Litorilinea aerophila: one gene and its partner. The protein of the gene in region 2 interacts with the protein of the main gene of each other region in a pairwise test. Links are inferred from orthologs where the notes say so. Each region holds a gene or a part of one and is shown on either strand. Other genes may lie near its edges.

Region 1 (9,324 bases), on a different replicon or contig from region 2:
GCCATTGTGGAAGACGTGCCCGGCACCACCCGAGACCGCATCTACGGGGAGAGCGACTGGAACGGCGTTGCCTTCGTGGTCATCGACACCGGCGGGCTGGAAGCCCCCACGGGCCTGGCCGGCGAACCTTCATCCCCGGCCAACCTGGCCCTGGCCACCGACTCGGCCCTGTTCGTGGAGCACATCCAGAACCAGGCCCGGCTGGCCATGGAAGAGGCCGACGCCATCATCCTGGTGGTGGACGGCAAGGAAGGGCTCACCGCGGCGGATCTGGACGTGGCTGAAGTGCTGCGCACCACCCAGAAGCCGGTCTTCGTGGCCGTCAACAAAGCCGAGAGTGAACAGCGGCGCCTGGACGCGGTGGAGTTCTGGAACCTGGGGTTGGGCGAGCCCATCCCCATCAGCGCCTACCACGGCCACGGCGTCGGCGACCTGCTGGACGCGGTGGTGGCCGCCCTCCCGCCCCACCCCACAGACGACGAAGAAGAGGACGAGGCGGTCTCCATCGCCATTGTGGGCCGGCCGAATGTGGGCAAGAGCAGCCTGCTCAACGCCCTCCTGGGCACCGAGCGGGCCATCGTGTCCGAGGTGCCCGGCACCACCCGCGACCCCATCGACACCCACGTGGTCTACAACCGCCAGAAGATCGTCCTCATCGACACGGCCGGCATCCGACGGCGGGGCAAGGTGGAGCCCGGCATCGAAAAGTACTCCGTCCTGCGCAGCATGCGCAGCATCGACCGGGCCGACGTGGCCCTGCTGCTCATCGACGCCACCGAGGGGGTGACCGCCCAGGATGCCCACGTGGCCGGCTACGTGCTGGAAAAGTACAAAGGGGTGGTGGTGGTGGTCAACAAGTGGGACGCCCTGGAAAAGGACGCCTACACCATGCACAACTTCACCGAGATGGTGCGCCAGGAACTTCAGTTCCTGAGCTATGTGCCGGTGATCTACATCAGCGCCCGCACCGGCCAGCGCATCCACACGGTGCTGCCCACCGCGCTGGAGGTGGCCGAAGCCCGACGCCACCGGCTCTCCACCAGCGAGCTCAACGAGCTGCTCCGGGCCGCCTACGACGCCACCTCGCCGCCCGGCAAGGGTGGCCGGGTGCTGCGCATCTACTACGGCACCCAGGTGAGCATTGAGCCGCCCACGTTCGTGATTTTTGTCAACGACCCAGAGCTGGTTCACTTCAGCTACGAGCGATACCTGGAAAACCAGATCCGGGCTTACTATCCCTTTACCGGGACGCCCATTCGGCTGATCTTCCGGCAACGCACCAGCAACCGGAAGTGATGGAGGACGAACCAGAGCCTGGCATGAATCCTTTCCGCTCCATCCGGTTTTACAGCATCGAACTGACACTCCTGGGCATCCTGGGCCTGGCCATCGCCTTCTTCGTCTACCTGGGCTACGGCCTGCTCCAGCCCACCGTGGGCGTCGAAGAATTCTCCGGCGCCCGGGCCCTGGATTACGCGGTTCGCCAGCTGGAGTTCGGCGAGCGCAGCGTGGGGACGGCCGGCAACAACCGGACCGGCGATTGGCTGGTGGAGGAGTTGCGCAACATGGGCTGGGACGTCATCATCCAGCCCTACACCATCGCCGACACGGTGGCCGCACGGAACATTGTCGCCGTGCGGGATAGCGCCGGGGCGCGGCGTCCGGTGGCGCTCCTGGTCACCCACTACGACAGCCGCCTCTTCGCCGACCAGGATCCAAACCCGGCGAACCACATTCAGCCCACACCCGGCGCCAACAGCGGCGCATCGGGGCCGGCCGTCCTGCTGGAACTGGCCCGCACCCTGGACCTGACGGCGGTGGAACACACGGTCTGCCTGGCCTTTGTGGATGCTGACGACAACGGCGGTCTGCCCGGCTGGCAGGGCGCCATTGGCAGCGCCTACCTCCTGCAGCGCCTGGAGACGGACCTGGCCCGCTGCCGGGATCCCCGTTTCGCCGTCTATCTGGATCGGGTAGGCGGCGTGGAAAGCCGCTTCATCCCCGAGAGCAACAGCAGCGAAGAGCTCCGCCAGGCCATCTGGCGCACGGCAGACGAACTGGGCTACGGCCGCTGGTTCCCCCCCAATGCCAACTGGACGACCACGGCTGCCCACCTCCTGTTCCTGGAACAAGAGATCCCCGCCGCGCTCATCGCCGCCCGGGACTACCCCTACCTCTACACCATGCAGGACACGGTGGACAAGCTGAGCCCGGACACCCTGGAGCGGGTCGGCCGCACCCTCAAGGCCTGGCTGGAGGCAGGGGCGCCCTTTTAAGGTTCGCTTCCCAGGGCATAGGCCAGGGAGTAGAGCCACCAGCGTCCATCCCGCTGAACCAGGACCCAGTGGTCCTGGCCGAGTTGGAAGGTGGCCTCTCCGTCGTCCGCCTGGATGGGCAAGGATTCCGGCAGGGTGAGGGGCGGGGGTGGATGGGGAAAGACGGCCACCACGTAGCGATCCAGGATGGCGTCCCGGCCCTGCCACCGGTAGTCGTCCTGGGGTGAAGGCGTGCCCCGGCCATCCACGATGGTGGCATCCTCGGCCCAGATTTGGGCCAACAGGGCCAGATTGCCCGTTCGGGCGGCCTGCCGTTCCGCGGCGATCAGGGCTGGGGCGGCCTCGGCCAGGGGGGCAAGGGCGAAGGACGGCGGTGGAGGTGGGGTCGCCGTGGCAGGGGGCAGTACCCGGGCGGTGCGCGGCCCGCAGGCAGCCAGGAGCCCCACCACCAGGAGCAGCACAGCCCAGATGAACGTACCCCGTCGCCCTTTGGGTTTTCGTTGCATCCGGTCTATACTTAGTGAACGATTACCCATGACCTGCCATGCCTCTCCTGTGACATACCACTACGGTGAGGCGTCTCAAACCATGATGGAGCAACGTGCATGAATCCGGTCATCTTCCAATTTGGCCCTTTCGCCCTGCACTGGTACGGGGTGTTCATCGTCGGCGGCGCGGTGATCGCCGCCTGGGTCTCCAGCCGCTACGCGGCCAAAGCCGGCGAGAATCCAGATCACATCTGGAACCTGCTGGCCTGGTCCCTGATCGTGGGCATCATCGGCGCCCGCCTGTACCACGTCTTTAGCTCGCCGGCGGACGGGCTGGGCTGGGCCTACTATCGGGAACATCCGCTGGACATCATCAACTTTTGGAACGGCGGCTTCCGGGGGCTGGGTATCTACGGGGGGCTGGCCGGCGGTACCCTGGCCGTGGCCGTCTATTGCTGGTACCACAAGTTGAACCCCCTGCGCTGGCTGGACTTTATCGCCCCCAACGTCCTGCTGGCCCAGGCCATCGGCCGGATGGGCAATTTCGTCAACCAGGAGCTCTACGGCCCGCCCACCAACGTGCCCTGGGCCTTTCACATCAACCCCAAGTACCCCTGCCAGCTCCCGCCCAATCTGCCGCCCGACGTGCAATTCTGCGGTGCTCCGGACCTGACGCAGCGCACCCTGGAGTGGTACGCCAGCAACGGCTTCCACCCCACCTTTTTCTATGAGGCGGGCTGGAACCTGCTGATGTTCGGCGTGCTGACCTTCATCATCCGGCGCTACGGCCACCGGCTGCGCACCGGCGACGGCCTGCTCCTCTACCTCATCGCCTACCCCCTGGGGCGCTTCTGGGTGGAGATGTTCCGACCCGATGCCTGGGTCATTGGCAACCTGGCCACCGCCCAATGGATCGCCATCGCCTCCGTGCTGGGCAGCGCCTTCATCCTCTACCTGCGCCACCGCAACTGGTCCTGGCAGGAGCACCCCGAGGAATCCCTGGCCGCCATGAGCGCTGCGGGTCAGGTGGCGACCAGCAGCTCCTGACCTGCCTTCGCGTCACGTGCCCAGGTGTTGCCACAGGGCATCGCTGACCTGCTCACCGATCAGGAAACAGCGATCCTGGTCTGTCCCCACTCCGGTGATCACATACTGCCCCGGCTGCCGGCCCACGTAGTGGGCCAGTAGCCGGTCGGTCGTTTCGCGCCAGCGCCGCGCGGCCTCCAGGGAGCGTTCCTGCAGCCCGGTCCAGTCCGCCGGGATCTCCACGGCGATCAGCGGGGCGTCCACATCCAGGCGCACCTCCTCCCAGCCCTGATTCACCCGCACCACGTCGGGATGGTGGCGCAGGTCCAAAATCAGGGCGCGGGAGCCGAAACGGGGCACGTTGCGCACCCGCTCAGTGCCCACCAGCCAGGTCAACCCAAAGCGAGACGCCGGCACCCGGTTGAGGTTGTTGCGAAAGGGGTAGAGGTCGGGGTAGAAGTCGAAGGCCACGGCCCGCAGCAGCCCGAAGTTCAGGGCCGCGTTGGGAAACTGGAGCGGGTCCGCGGTCCAATGGATGATGCCGATACCGTTGGCCCACGCCTGCTCGGCCTGGATCCGCTTCAGGAGATGGCCGATGCGCATGCCCCGATACTCGGGCAACACGGCCATGGTCTGGGACTCCAGGCGGAGATCCCCGCCGAAGCGCTGGTGCCAGTCCGCCGGCAGCGCGGGGCCGCCGAATTTGTAGAAGCCAAAGAGGAAACCGGCCAGCCGCTCCTCCACCCGGGCCACCAGGGAAGTCCCCAGGCCAAACTCCCGGCTGTGGATGTCGGCCGGGTAGAGGAATTCGGGTGGGCTCCCCCAGACAGCCTGCTGGAGCTGGCGGATGCCCAAGGCCTCGTCTCGGCTGGGCCGCCCCACGTTGATGGTGCCTATCGCTTCGCCCGTGGCAGAAAAACAGGATGCATGGGCCGGGTCGTAGTAGACCACTTCCGCGCCGTGCAGGTGTGCCTGCAGATGGGCCAGCAAATGATCCCGCTGGGAAGGCGCCAGTGGTTCCACCGCATGATAGCGCAGGGTGTAGATCCGCCGCGGGCGGCCACCCTCCTGGCGATAGCCGCGCGGAAAGAGGAACCCCACACCCACCCGGCGGCCGTCGTTTTTGACGACCACCATTTTTCCACCCAGACGCGGCAAGACCACCTGCAGAAAGTGGTAGGGGAACAGGTGGGGATTGTCCGGCGCGCCCAGGGCTGCACCGGCCCGGTCGATTTCCCCGTTCCAGGTGGGATCTCGGTTATCCAGGATCGCGATATCCATGGGCGTGCCGGTGAACCGTTCAGCGGGTACGGGCCTGGCGTGCCAGATAGAGGACGATGCTGCCGGCGACGGCTGCGTTCAGGCTGGCCACCTGGCCGTACATGGGCAACCGGACCAAAAAATCACACTTCTCTCGAGTGAGGCGGCTCAAGCCACGGCCCTCACTGCCCACCACCACCGCCAGCGCGCCATCCAGGGTAGCGGGATCCAGGAGGGGTGTGGAGTCGTCGCTGTCCAGCCCGGCCACCCAGATGTTCGCCTCTTTGAGCTCGTCGATGAGCCGGTTGATGTTGACCACCTGGGCCAGGCGCATGTGCTCCACCGCGCCGGCGCTGGCGTTGCTGACGGCCGGCGTCACCCGGGCTGACCGCCGGGAGGGAATGAGGATGCCATGGACGCCCATGGCTTCGGCGGTGCGGATGAGGGTGCCCAGGTTCTGGGGATCCTGCAGGTGATCCAGGATCAGGAGGAAGGGGGGCTCCTCCTGTTTGCGGGCGTGGCGCAGGATCTCGTCCACCTGGACATAGGGATAGTCGCCCACCTCCAGGGCCACCCCCTGGGCGTTGACGTTCTCCTGGGCCAGCCGGGTGAAGACGCCCCCCTTGACCGCCCGCACCGGAACTTTCAGCGCGGCGGCCTGCTCGAGGATAGGTTCCAGGCCGCCGCCTTTGGGCTCGCCTTCCCCCTCCACCCAGAGGCGGAAGATGTGGCGCCGATGGGCGCGTAGCGTCTCGTAGACAGCCCGCCGTCCGTAGATCAGTTCGCTCATGGGGGGCTACTCATCCCGGAAGCGCCAGGTGGTACCCTCGGGCGTGTCCTCCAGCACCACATCCAGCTCCTGCAGCCCATCCCGGATCTTGTCGGCCAGGTCCCACTGCTTCTGGGCCCGCAGCTCGTTGCGGACGCTCACCAGCAGCTCGATGAAGGGACGCACCTCCACGCCATTGGTCGTGGACGCGGGCACACCACCGGCCAGGGTCAGGCCCAGGACGCCGGTCAGCTCCCGCAGGGTGCGCTGGGCGGCGTCGTAGAAGGGGCCGCTGACGCCAGCCTCCCGGGCGGTGTTGATGGCCCGCACCAGTTCGAAGATGGCCGCCAGCCCGTTGCTGGTGTTGAAGTCATCATCCATGGCCTCGATGAACTGGACCCGGGCGTTCTCGCAGGCCTCCCGCAGGGCATCGGCCTCCGGGCCGGTGGTCTTGTTTCCCCGGGCCGGCCGCAGGCCACCCCGCAGGCGGGCCAGGCTGCGCTCGGCGCTGTCCAGGGTCTCCTCGTTGAAGACCACAGGCTTGCGGTAGTGGCCGGAGAAGATCAACATGCGCAGGGTATCGGCGCTCCGCCGGGACAGGAATTCGTCGATGGTGACCAGGTTGCCCAGGGATTTGCTCATCTTCTCGCCGGCCAGCTGGAGCATGCCGTTGTGCATCCAGTAGCGGGCCAGGGGCTTGCCCGTCAGACTTTCGCTCTGGGCGATTTCGTTCTCGTGGTGGGGGAAGATGAGGTCATTCCCGCCGCCGTGGATGTCGATGGTCTCGCCCAGGTGGTGGAGGCACATGGCCGAGCACTCGATGTGCCAGCCGGGTCGGCCGGGTCCCCAGGGGCTATCCCAGGCCGGTTCACCCGGCTTGGCCGACTTCCAGAGGGCGAAGTCGGCTACGTTCTCCTTGCGGGCGTCCTCCTCGATGCGGGTACCGCTGAGGGCTTCCTGCAGGCTGCGCCGGCTCAGCTTGCCGTAATCTTCGTCCCGGGTGACCCGGAAGTAGACGTCGCCGTCGACCACATAGGCGAACCCTTTGTCAATGAGGGCCTGGATGAATTGGATGATGTGGGGGATCTCCTGGCTCACCCGGGGATACTCGTCCGCCGGCAGCACGTTGAGGTCGGCCAGGTGGCGGAGGTATTTTTCCGCGTAGTGGTTGGCCAGGGCGATGGGATCCTGGCCCGTCTCCTGGGCGCGACGGATGATCTTGTCGTCCACGTCGGTGAAGTTGGTGACGTAGTGGACGTCATACTCCTGGTACATCAGATAGCGGCGGACCATGTCGAAGACAATGGCCGCCATGGCGTGGCCCACATGGGCGTCGGCGTAGACCGTGGGGCCACAGACGTACATCTTGACCTTGCCCGGCTCCAGGGGGACGAATTCCTCTTTGGTGCGCGTCAACGTGTTATAAATGCGTAGACCCATAGTTCTTCCCGATTTTGCGTGGTGGTTTGATCTCGTTGAGACGATTGTAATCTGATTAGTCGACGAGGGCAAAGATCAAAACGGGGAGAGTCGGGGGGCGCAGCGGCTGAAGGAAGGACTGAGGTGGACGGTGACGCATCTGCTGGGAGAGCAACCGAAGCTGATGTAGACGTTGGCATCCAGGATCACCTTTATCTTTGCACTTTATTTTCAGCCACAGATTGCACAGATAACACGGATCACTATCTTTGCAGATCCGCCCCATCGATTTCACAGCCGCCCCACCTATCCGTGGCGTCCGATCTGCGCGGATGACGGCTCCTCTCGTAGGTGCGGTCTCCGGCCGCACGGTGGTGCCCGGAAGGGCGCCCGTTCCCGTCGGGGCGGGCCTCCGTGCCCGCCCGCTGTCGCGGTCGAACCAGCCACCCACGGCGGGCCAGAGCCCCGCCCTACGCACGGGTTGCACCCAATCCGGACAGGTGCAGGGACGGCAACGGCTGCGCAGCGACCCGGACGGCACAACGCCACATGGGGCGAGTGCGCATCTGAGGATGCGCACTCCTCGAAAGGATTACCACCACGACGCGGAGCGCGCATCCTCCGGTGCGGCGCCGTCCTGTCCGGGTCGGCATCGGAGGATGCGCGCTCCGCGTATGGGCAACCTTCGCGAAATATGGACTCAGGACTCTTCGGGCACGGCAAAGACCAGGCGGCCGGCGTTGGTCTGGAGGACCTTGGTGACCTGGACCAGGATCTCCTGGTTCAGGTATTGGCGGCCGTTTTCCACCACCACCATGGTGCCATCCTCCAGGTAACCCACGCCCTGGCCGATCTCCTTGCCGGTCTGGATGATCTTGATGGGCATCTCTTCACCCGGCAAGAAGACCGATTTGACCGCGTTGGCCAGCTCGTTGATGTTGAGGATCTTAACGCCCTGGAGCCGGGCCACCCGGTTCAGGTTATAGTCGTTGGTGATGATGGCGGCGTTGAGCTCCATGGCCAGGCTGATCAGCTTGTCGTCCACCTGTTGGGCATCCGGTGGGTCGATGTCGATGAACTCAATCGCCACATCCGGGTTCTGCTGCAGCCGGTCCAACATCTCCAGGCCCCGACGTCCCCGGTTGCGCCGCAGTGCGTCCGACGAATCGGCGATGTATTGCAGCTCGTTCAACACGAAGCGGGGCACCGCCATCTTGCCCAGGATGAAGCCGGTTTTGGCCACGTCGGCGATGCGGCCATCGATGATCACGCTGGTGTCCAACAAGAGGAGGGGCGCGGCCTCCTGACTATCCACCAGGGGGAGTCCCCGAGTCCCCCGGAAGAGGGCCATCAGGTCGTCCTTGCGCAACACCATGACCGCTGCCCCCAGGTAGCCGAAAATGACCACCGCGATCAGGGGCATGATGGGGCCAAAGGGCGGTGGCAGCCGGGAGAGGGGATAGGCCAGCAGCGCGGCGATGAAGAGGCCGACGGCCAGGCCGATGGTGCCGGCCACCAGGTCCACCAGCGGCACACTGCGCAGGCTATTGCGCGCCGCCCGGGCTGGTGCGATCACGATCCAGGGGGACAGTAAGTAACCCAAGACGGCCCCCGCCAGCATCGCCCCCCAGATGATGGGCGCCGACTGGGTGGTGAGTTGGGTGGTCCCTGCCAGGGCGATCCCCAGATAATAGCCGATGAACCCATAGATCAGGGCCCCGATCACCCGAAACACAGGGCCAAGTCGCATAGACAAACTTCTCCTGCTCCTATCTAGCTCAAACAAGCCACGTCAAAACTTGACAGAACATTATTGTAAAGCATTGTAAACCCTTATTCGCCGCCAATCAGTATACGAATGTACTATTGGAGCTCCTGATAAAGCTGTAATACACGGCGGGCGTTGTTGTGGGCAGAGAGTCCCCGGCTGAAGGCATAGGCGGCCTCCCCCATGCGCCGGCGCAGATCTCCATCCCGCACCAGGGTCAAGAAGCGCAGGCCAAAGCTCAAGTCGTTGTCCTCGGCGATGAAGCCTGTCTCACCGTTGCGGATCAGGTCGTTGACGCCCGGCGAGCGGATCCCCAGG
Region 2 (9,142 bases):
CGGCCATCGCGGACAGCAACCGGTTCCACATCCACGTGGCCGAACACCCGGTGGATCAATACGAGACGCTGCAACGATCGGGCATGCGGGTGGTGGAGCGCCTGGTAGACTTCGGCATCGCGGCGCCCGAGAGTATCCTGGCCCACTGCGTCCACATCGACGCCTGGGAGATGGCCCTGATCCGGGAAGTGGGCTCCTTCGTCAGCCATCAGCCCCGCTCCAACATGAACAATGCGGTGGGCACTGCGGAAATCACCACCCTCCTGCGGGGCGGTGTCCCGGTCTGCCTGGGCAACGATGGTTTCAGCAACGACATGTTCGCCGAAATGAAGGTGGCCGATCTACTGCAGAAGGCCGCTCACGGCGACCCCCGCTACCTGGGCGCGGACCAGGTGGTCCGCATGGCTATCCACCACAACCGCCGGCTGGCCCAGGTCTTCTTCGAGAAACCTCTGGGCATCATCGCCCCCGGAGCCTACGCAGACCTCATTTTGTTGGACTACTACCCCACAACTCCCCTCACCCCCGAAAATTTGCCCTGGCATCTGCTCTTTGGCGTCAGCGGTGGCCATGTCCACAGCACCATCGCCCATGGCCAGGTGCTCATGCGCAACCGGAAACTCCTCACCCTGGACGAGGCCCAAATCACCGCGTGCAGTCGCCATCTGGCTGCCCAGACATGGGAGCGCTACTGGGAGATGTTTCCGTAGGGAATCTTCAATCTTGAATCTTTAATCTTCAGTCAAGGAGTCCACTTACATGAAACCCACCATCGCCGTCATTGGCGGCACCGGTGCCGAGGGGTCCGGCCTGGCCTTGCGTTGGGCCCGGGCCGGCTACCCCGTGGTGATCGGCAGCCGCAGCGCAGAGAAGGCCGCCACGGTCAGTGCCAGCCTGGGAGAACGGCTGCCCCCAGGCAGCGCCCCGCTGACCGGCGCCACCAACGCAGAAGCGGCTCAGGCCGCCGACGTGGTCGTGCTCAGCGTCCCCTACAGCGCCCAGGAGGCCACCCTCCAGCAAATCGGGGACGCCTGCCAGGGCAAGATCCTCATCACCGTGGGCGTGCCCCTCAAGCCGCCCCGGGTGAGCGTCGTCTGGCATCCGCCGGCCGGCTCCGCAGCTCAGGAAGCCCAGGCCCAACTGGGGGAGGGCGTCCGGGTGGTGGCTGCGTTCCAGAACATCGCCGCCGATCACCTCCAGGACCTGAGCTGGGAACCGGATTGCGATGTGCTGGTGGTGGGCGACGACAAGGCCGCCCGGCAGCAGGCCCTGGAGCTAGTGCGCGCGGCCGGCCTCTTCGGCGTGGACGCGGGGCCGCTGGCCAACGCCGGCGTGGTGGAAGGGTTGACCGCGTTGCTGATCGGGATCAACATCCGCTACAAGGTCAAGGGCAGCGGCATCCGCATCACCGGCATCCCCCGGGAGGGCTGAGGCCATGCAGCTGGAAACCCGGGCGGTCCACGCTGGTCGCCAGGTGGACCCGGCCACCGGCGCGGTGATGCCGCCCATCCATCTTTCCACCACCTTCGAGCGGGATGCCGACGGCGCGTATCCCCACGGCTACATCTACACCCGCAGCGGCAATCCCAACCGCCAGGCCCTGGAGCAGTGCCTGGCCCAGTTGGAAGGGGGGGCAGCCGCGGCCGCCTTCTCCTCTGGCATGGCGGCCACCATGGCTGTGCTGCAGGCCTTCCAGCCAGGCGACCACGTGCTGTTGCCGGCCGATGTCTACTACGGCACCCGTAAGCTGGCCCAGGAAATCTTCCGCCCCTGGGGCCTGGCGGTCTCCACCGTGGACATGGCCGACCTGGAGCAGGTCCGGGCGGCCATCCAGCCGCAAACCCGGCTGGTCTGGGTGGAGACGCCGTCCAATCCCCTGCTCAAGATCACCGACATTGCCGCGGTGGCCGAGATGGCCCACCGGGTGGGTGCGCGCTGTGTGGTGGACAACACCTGGGCCACGCCGGTTTTGCAACAGCCCCTGAGCCTGGGCGCCGATCTGGCCATGCACGCCACCACCAAGTACCTGGGGGGACACAGCGACCTGCTGGGGGGCGCCCTCATCGCCCGGGAGGAGGACGACTTTTTCCTGCGCATCCGTGAGATCCAGGCCACGGGGGGCGCAGTGCCGTCGCCCTTCGACTGCTGGCTCTTGTTGCGCAGCATCCGCACCCTGCCCTACCGCATGCGGGCCCACTGCCACAACGGGCTGGCAGTCGCTCGCTTCCTGCAGGAGCACCCCCGGGTGGAGGCCGTCCACTACCCCGGACTGGCCAGTCACCCGGGACACACCGTGGCCGCGCGCCAGATGCAGGGATTCGGCGGGATGCTCTCCATCCAGGTGGCCGGCGGCGCCGACGCAGCCATGGCCGTGGCCAGCCGGGTGCGCCTCTTCACCCGGGCCACCAGTCTGGGCGGTGTGGAAAGCCTCATCGAACATCGGGCCTCGGTGGAGGGCCCTGCATCCACCACGCCGCCCAACCTGCTGCGGCTTTCCGTCGGCCTGGAGCATCCCGACGACCTGATCGCCGACCTGGCCCAGGCCCTGGGTTGACGCGACCATGGAACTCTGGCGTGCCCTCCGGCTGGATCTGGCGCCCGAGACTCCCCACGTGGTCAGCTTTGTGGGCGGCGGCGGCAAAAGTACGGCCCTCTTTCGGCTGGCCCGGGAACTGGTGGCCCAGGGCAGCCGGGTCATTGTGACCACCACCACCCACCTGGGCGTGGCCCAAACCCAGGGCTACGCCGGCCTGTTGTGCCTGGCGGAGGGCGAGGGTCCGCCGGCAGACGGGATAGCCGACCGACTGGTCGCCCATGGCCAATGCCTGTTGGTCGGACCTCGGGTGGGTGCGAAGTGGCGGGGGCTGACGGCCGGGCAATTTCAGGCCCTGTGGACGGTGGCGCGGGCACTGGCGGTGACGGCCATCCTGGTGGAAGCCGACGGCAGCCGTGGCCTGCCGGTGAAGGCGCCGGCATCCCACGAGCCTGTGGTGCCGCCCATGACCACACTGCTGGTGCCGGTGGCCGGGCTGGATGGTGTGGGCGCACCGGTGGACGGGGACCATGTCCACCGGCCCGAACAGGTGCGGAAGCTGCTGGGGTTGGATGCCGGGATGTCCGCTCGGTTGACGCCGGCGCAACTGGCCCGGCTCCTGGTTCATCCAGCGGGCGGGGCCAGGCATAGACCGCCCACGGCCCGCCTGCTTCCCCTGCTCAACAAGGCGGACGACATCTGCCGCCTGGTCCTGGGGCGCCTGACCGCCGCCTGCCTGCTTCGCCTGGGCCAGGCGTCCCTGGTGGCTGCCGTGGCCCAAGAGGAGGAGCCGGTGTTGGAGCGGTGGGCTCCCTGGGCGGCCATTGTGTTGGCGGCAGGAGAAGGCCGGCGCATGGGGCGCCCCAAGCAGCTCGTCCCGGTGGACGGCGAGCCCATGGTAGCTCGCGCTGTGGGGACGGTCTTGGCGGCCGGGCCATCAGCCGTGCTGGTGGTCACCGGAGCCCATGGGGAGCAGGTCCAGGCGGCCCTGGCGTCCTGGCAGGCAGTGGCCGGCACAAGCCTGCGGTTGGTTCCCAATCCCCGTTGGGCCGAAGGACAGGCCAGTAGCATGCGGGCCGGCCTGTTGGCCCTGGACGAGGCCATCCAGGCGGCCCTCTTTCTGCCCGTGGATCAGCCTTTGCTGTCGTCTCGGTTGTTGCGGCAGATGTATCGCTGCTGGCAGGCAGGCGCTCCCCTGGTCACTCCCCGGGTGGATGGTCAGATCCGGGGCGCCCCGGCCCTCTTCGACCGGGCCCTCTGGCCCGAGCTGCTGGCCGTCCAGGGGGATGTGGGCGGCCGGGAGGTGCTGCGTCGTCATCAGCACCAGGCAGCCACCATCCCCGTGCAGCCGGAAGAGCTCCAGGACGTGGACACACCCGAGGATCTGGCCCGCCTTCGGTGACCGGGCGCCGGGGTCCTCTGGCCCGATTGCCCGGCATTCCTGGGGCCGTAGATCACGCAAGGATGCGTGACAGCGGTGCTACTACAGCCTGGCGTAAATACCCCGGCAGAAATTCCGGGTGCCCTCTGGGCGCACTGCCTGTGCTGGATACTATCGGCGAATTTCTGCCGGGATTTACTACCCAATTTGTGGCCGCAGCGATGGAACCCGCTGGGCCAGGGCCTGGAGCAGGGCCGCGCTGTGGGGGCCGTGGGCCGTCAGGACGATCCGCCGGTGGTCGGGGCTATCGCCGGTCGCTTCCAGGTTGACGGCCAGGTGATCGTCCGTCAGCATTCCGGCCACCCGGTCCGCCCATTCGATGACCACCACGGCCCCGCTGGCCTGCCCGCTGAGGCTGGTCGGTTCTCCGGCGCTGTCCAGGATTTCCTCCAGGCCAAAGGTGGCTGCGTCCAGCTCGGGGGCCGTATCGGCCAGCCGATAGACATCCACGTGGATCAGCTGCAGCCCGCCCCGGCCCTGGTACTCGTTGACCAGGGTGAAGGTGGGGCTGGTCACCCGGGCGGTGATGCCCATGCCCGCGGCCAGCCCCTGGGTGAAGGTGGTCTTGCCGGCGCCCAGGTCGCCCCGCAGGGCGATGATGTGGCCGGCCTGGACCAGGCTGCCCAGCTGGTGGCCCAGGGCCTGGGTCTCGGCTGCGCTGTGGGTTTCGACTGCGTAGGGATGGGTAACAGAGGTGTGCATGGTCTCAGTCATGGCTGGTTTACAGTTTCGATCAGGGCCTGGATCTGGGCGCTGAACTGGTTCACCAGTTGCTGGGCCCGCTCGGGGTCTTGCCCCTCGGCCACTACCTCCAGATAGGGCCGATCCGGATCGGGGGCGATGTGGACCCACTCTTGGTTTTCCAGGCAGATTTTGAGTCCGTCGATGTTGTCGGAGATGTTCACGGTGTGCTGTCTGTGGAGTTCCCGCATGACCCGGGCCTTGGCATCCCAGGGGCAATTGACCAGATGGCGGACCAGGTTCATGGGCGGCAGATAGCTCACCACTTCGCTTAGGGGGGCCTGCCGGACGGCCAGGTATTCCAGCAGGCAGGCCACGGCCATCATCCCATCCACCGCGGGCTGGAAGGGCGGGAAGATAAAGTTGCCGGTGCCGTCGGTCACCAGCAGGATGTCGCTCTGCTGGGCGGTGGTCATGAGGCTGTGCAGGTTGTTGTTGATGCGCAGCACCCGCCCCTCATGCCAGGCGGCGATGGTGTCGATGGCGTTGGGCATGGTCGCGGGGACGGCCACCGTGCGGCCCGGGTGGGCGTAGAGGGCCAGCTCCACCATGAGCGCGGCCGCGGTGAGATCGTCCAGGATGCGGCCATGTTCGTCCACCAGGAAGATCTTCTCGCCGCCCACATCCAGTTGAATGCCCATGTCTGCATCCAGGACGCCCACAATTTTGGCCACCCGTTCCAGGTTGGCGTGGAACTCGTGCTGGAGCATGGCCAGCTTGGTCTCGTCCATGCGGGCGTTGAGGGGGACAGTATCCACCCCCAGCTTATTCAGGATGTGGGAGAGGGTATCCGCGGCCAGCCCGTGGGAGTAATCGATGACGATGCGGAAATGGGCCTGGCGGATGCGGTCCACGTCCACGTGGGCCAGGAAGTCCTCGGTGTACTCCTCGATGGGCCGGTTGGCGTACTGGATCAGGCCGATCTCGTCCAGGTAGGCCCGTCGGAAGTCCTCCCGGAAGAAGCTGCGCTCGATGGCCCGCTCGGCCGCCTTGCTCTGGTTCAGGCCGTTGTGGTCGATGAAGCGGATGTCCACCACCCGCTGGTCGAAGGGGCTGAGGCGGACGTGGATGCCGGCCGAGGTGTTGGCATGTTTGCGCACGAAGTGACGCAACACGGGGATGGCCACGGTGCCCAGGTCCCACACGTTGACCCCGGTGCCGGGGAGTCCGCTGATCAGGGCCCGTTTGAGCATGCGGGAGGAGCGGTGGATGTCCCGGTTGAGCGCGACGTAGCTGTTTTTGGGCAGCGTCGCGCCCAGGGCAGCACCCAGCTTGGCCGCGAACTCGGGCGTCAGGTCCACGTTGACTACGCCCGTGACGCCGAAGCGGCCGAAGAGGGAACGCCGCCCCTGGTTGCCCCAGATGATGCTGTCCTTCACCGTGGCCCCGGCCTCGATCTCCTTGTGGGGCCAGAGCTTCACCTCGGCATGGAGCACGCAGCCCTCGCCCAGAACGTTGTTATCGCCGATGACCACCCCTTCGTAGGCCACCACGTTGGACTTGATGCTACACTGGCGCGCCACCACCGTTCCCCGCAGCTCACAATTTTCGCCCACGTAGTTGTTGCGCCACAGGATGCTGCGCTCGATGCGGGTGTAGGCATCGACGATGGTGTAATCCCGGATGACGCTGGGACCGTAGATGGTTACATCCCCCTTGATTTTGACGCCGTTGCCCAGGTAGATGGGGCCGAAGAGCTGGGCGCTGGGCGCGATCTCCACGTCCTGCCCCACCCAGATGCCCCCGCCCACGTGCTGGCCGATGGGGCTGGACAGCTTGACTTTGCCGAAGAGCAGGTCGGCATTGGCCCGGCGATACTCTTCGATGGTGCCCACGTCGCACCAGTAGCCGTCGGCCACGTAGCCGTAGAGGGGGAGCTTCTTCTGAAGCAAGAGCGGGAAGAGATCTGTGGAGAAGTCGTAGGCCACATCCGACGGGATCATCTCCAACACCTCCGGCTCCAGCACGTAGATCCCGGTGTTTACCGTGTCGGACATGATCTCGCCCCAGCTGGGCTTTTCCTGAAAGCCCAGGATGCGCCCATCTTCCCCTGTGACGATCACGCCGAACTCCAGGGGGTTGGCCACGTGGGTCAGGGTGAGGGAGGCCAGGGCTTCCCGTTCCCGGTGGGTTTGGATGATCCGGCCCAGGTCAAAGTCGGTGAGGGCATCGCCGCTGATGACCAGGAAGGTGTCGTCCAGGTAGCGCTCGGCGTTTTTGACGCTGCCGGCCGTGCCCAGGGGCGATTCTTCCACCACGTAGGTCAGCCGCATGCCCAGGTTCCGGCCGTCCTCGAAGAAGTCCTGGATGGTGGAGGCCATGTAGCGCAAGGTCACCACCACATCGGTGATGCCGTGGTTTTTCAAGAGATCCAGGATGTGGGCCATCACGGACTTGTTGACAATGGGCACCATGGGTTTGGGGCGCCCAACGGTCAGAGGGCGAAGGCGAGAGCCTTCGCCGCCGGCCATGACGACAGCTTTCATGGATCCTCCTTTGCGGGTTTTGTGCCAGGGGCTGGCCAACGACCCACCCACTTGAGCACAGTGGGTGGAGGGTGCATGTTAGATCGGGGGCCACGGATAATTGCGCCGAAATGGCGACGGCTCAGGGAAGGTGCGGGTATGCAGGAGCAGGCGCAGACGTTCCAGCATGGCTGCCCGCTCCTCGTCGTTCAAAAGCTGACACAGGCTCTGGGCCAGGGGGGTGTTCATGTCGGTCAATTGGGCTTCCAGCCGCTGCAGGCCGGCCAGGAGTTCTTCTTCAATGGGCTGACCGCTGAATTCCCAGATCACGGTGCGCAGCTTGTATTCGCTGTGGAAGCAGACCCCATGGTCGATGGCCCAGAGGCGGCCATCGGTGCCGATGAGGCAGTGGCCACTTTTGCGGTCCGCGTTGTTGATGACAAAGTCGAAGAGGGCCAGCTGGCGCAGGGACTGGGCGTAACGGGCATCGGCCTGGACCGTGAAGTAGTGCTCGTTTTCGTCGTTGTCCACATAAAACTGGACACTGCCCAGCCCGCGCGTCCCCTCCCGCAGGACCGTGGGCGGGACCAGGCGCCAGCCCAGGCCATGGCTGACCAGGTAAGCGGCCGTCTCTCGCAGGCAGAGGCTGCCCCATTCAAAATCCCAGAGGGGGCTTTCCCCGCGGCGGGGTTTATAGACGGCCGGCAGGGTACACTGCTGGTGGGTCACGGTGACCAGAAAACTGTGGTTGGAGCTGTAGGGCAGCAGCCCCTGCTCTTCCATGCGGCCGGCGGTGAGGATCTCCAGGACCTCCGCCTCGTTCAGCTGGATGGGGTCTGGGCCCGAGTGGGGCCGGGCTCTGCGCTTGGCTGCCAAGTTGGTCGAATCCTCGTCAAACGTCGGACAAGGCCACCCGGAACGCTGTCTGCCTCCGGGGGCGACTCGTACACGCGGGCGTCGATGGTGGCGTCAACAGCGTTAAAAGATGATGGGCATGGCTTCCCCGTCGGAGCGGGGACAGAAGTGCCCTTCCCGGTCGATGGGCCGCCCACAGAGAGGACAGGTGGGACGCCCTTTCGCCACCACTTCCAGCGCGTGCTCGCTCAGGGCCCGCATCTGCTCCCGGGTGGCCACAAAACGGACAGCCGGCACTTCGTCGCTTTCGGGATCCAGGATGGTGCCACTTTCGGTGACGACCAGGGCCTTGGCAATGACCCAGATCATGTCTTCCTGCTCGTCGTAGCCGATGATCAGCTGACCGACCCGGAAGATGGGTTCCAGCGGCTGTTCTGGCTGCAGCACCTGGTGGTGTTTGGAGACCGGCGGGAGATCCGGATATTTCTCCTCCAGTTCTTCCAGGAGTTGCAGAATGCTGAGGGCCAGGTTCGCGACCTCTTGCTTTTCCAGCACCAGGCTGACGAGCTGAGAGCCCGCCCGCGCCTGCAGGAAGAAGGTGCGTTTGCCGGGTTCTCCAACGGCATCGGCGATGATATGTTGAACAGGGTTGAGGTCGTAGGCAAATTGGGCCATGGTTCTTCACGCTCACAAGGTGAACCGAATCATCCGATTCCTGGGCAGATTGACGCCAGACTGTACCAGTACACGATGGCGTAAATAAACCAGTGGTTTCTGGCGTGGTGCGTGCACTCGTTCACGAACTACACACCCCAAAATCCGTAGGCGTATTTACACCGTTTTTACACTGGGCTTTACACCCGTTACACTGGGCTTTGCACCAGGCGTTGCCCTGGTAAATCCCGGCAGAAATTCGCCTATGGTTTCCACCAGAGGTAACGCGCCCAGAGGGCACCCGGGATTTCTGCCGTGGTATTTACGCCAGACTGTACTAGGCGTTGGCGGCGGCATGTTCAGCCTCCTGGGTTGCCTCTTCGCTTTTGAACTCGAGCCGGGGCAGTTCGGCATGATAGTTGACGAAGAGCACCATGGGCCGAGCGCCGTGAA

What was found.
Region 1: the proteins of tsaE (region 2) and rlmB interact in binary tests that used the Escherichia coli proteins (3 or more experiments, as listed by UniProt). The link is inferred for Litorilinea aerophila from one-to-one orthologs.

What each region holds. Positions count from the first base shown.
Region 1 is NZ_VIGC02000028.1:6,318-15,641, reverse strand. Bases 3,966-6,954 are described here. They hold rlmB (23S rRNA (guanosine(2251)-2'-O)-methyltransferase RlmB), read right to left. Parts: upstream 5,841-6,954; coding sequence 5,091-5,840; downstream 3,966-5,090. Other genes in these bases: cysS (cysteine--tRNA ligase), read right to left, coding at 5,847-6,954; FKZ61_RS18420 (GNAT family N-acetyltransferase), read right to left, coding at 3,966-5,071. In the rest of the region: ribosome biogenesis GTPase Der, read left to right, coding at 1-1,296; FKZ61_RS18435 (M28 family peptidase), read left to right, coding at 1,296-2,276; FKZ61_RS18430 (hypothetical protein), read right to left, coding at 2,273-2,782; lgt (prolipoprotein diacylglyceryl transferase), read left to right, coding at 2,882-3,811; more of FKZ61_RS18420, read right to left, coding at 3,824-3,965; more of cysS, read right to left, coding at 6,955-7,259; FKZ61_RS18405 (PIN/TRAM domain-containing protein), read right to left, coding at 7,939-8,988; FKZ61_RS18400 (glycosyltransferase), read right to left, coding at 9,102-9,324. UniProt on the Escherichia coli protein: Specifically methylates the ribose of guanosine 2251 in 23S rRNA.
Region 2 is NZ_VIGC02000005.1:113,603-122,744, forward strand. What follows is about bases 2,895-5,701. They hold tsaE (tRNA (adenosine(37)-N6)-threonylcarbamoyltransferase complex ATPase subunit type 1 TsaE), read right to left. Parts: upstream 4,677-5,701; coding sequence 4,113-4,676; downstream 2,895-4,112. Other genes in these bases: yqeC (selenium cofactor biosynthesis protein YqeC), read left to right, coding at 2,895-3,935; FKZ61_RS04990 (sugar phosphate nucleotidyltransferase), read right to left, coding at 4,685-5,701. Outside these bases: putative aminohydrolase SsnA, read left to right, coding at 1-710; npdG (NADPH-dependent F420 reductase), read left to right, coding at 760-1,431; FKZ61_RS04975 (trans-sulfuration enzyme family protein), read left to right, coding at 1,436-2,554; more of yqeC, read left to right, coding at 2,562-2,894; more of FKZ61_RS04990, read right to left, coding at 5,702-7,201; FKZ61_RS04995 (SCO1664 family protein), read right to left, coding at 7,280-8,056; FKZ61_RS05000 (DUF3090 domain-containing protein), read right to left, coding at 8,159-8,710; FKZ61_RS05005 (MSMEG_4193 family putative phosphomutase), read right to left, coding at 9,027-9,142. UniProt on the Escherichia coli protein: Required for the formation of a threonylcarbamoyl group on adenosine at position 37 (t(6)A37) in tRNAs that read codons beginning with adenine.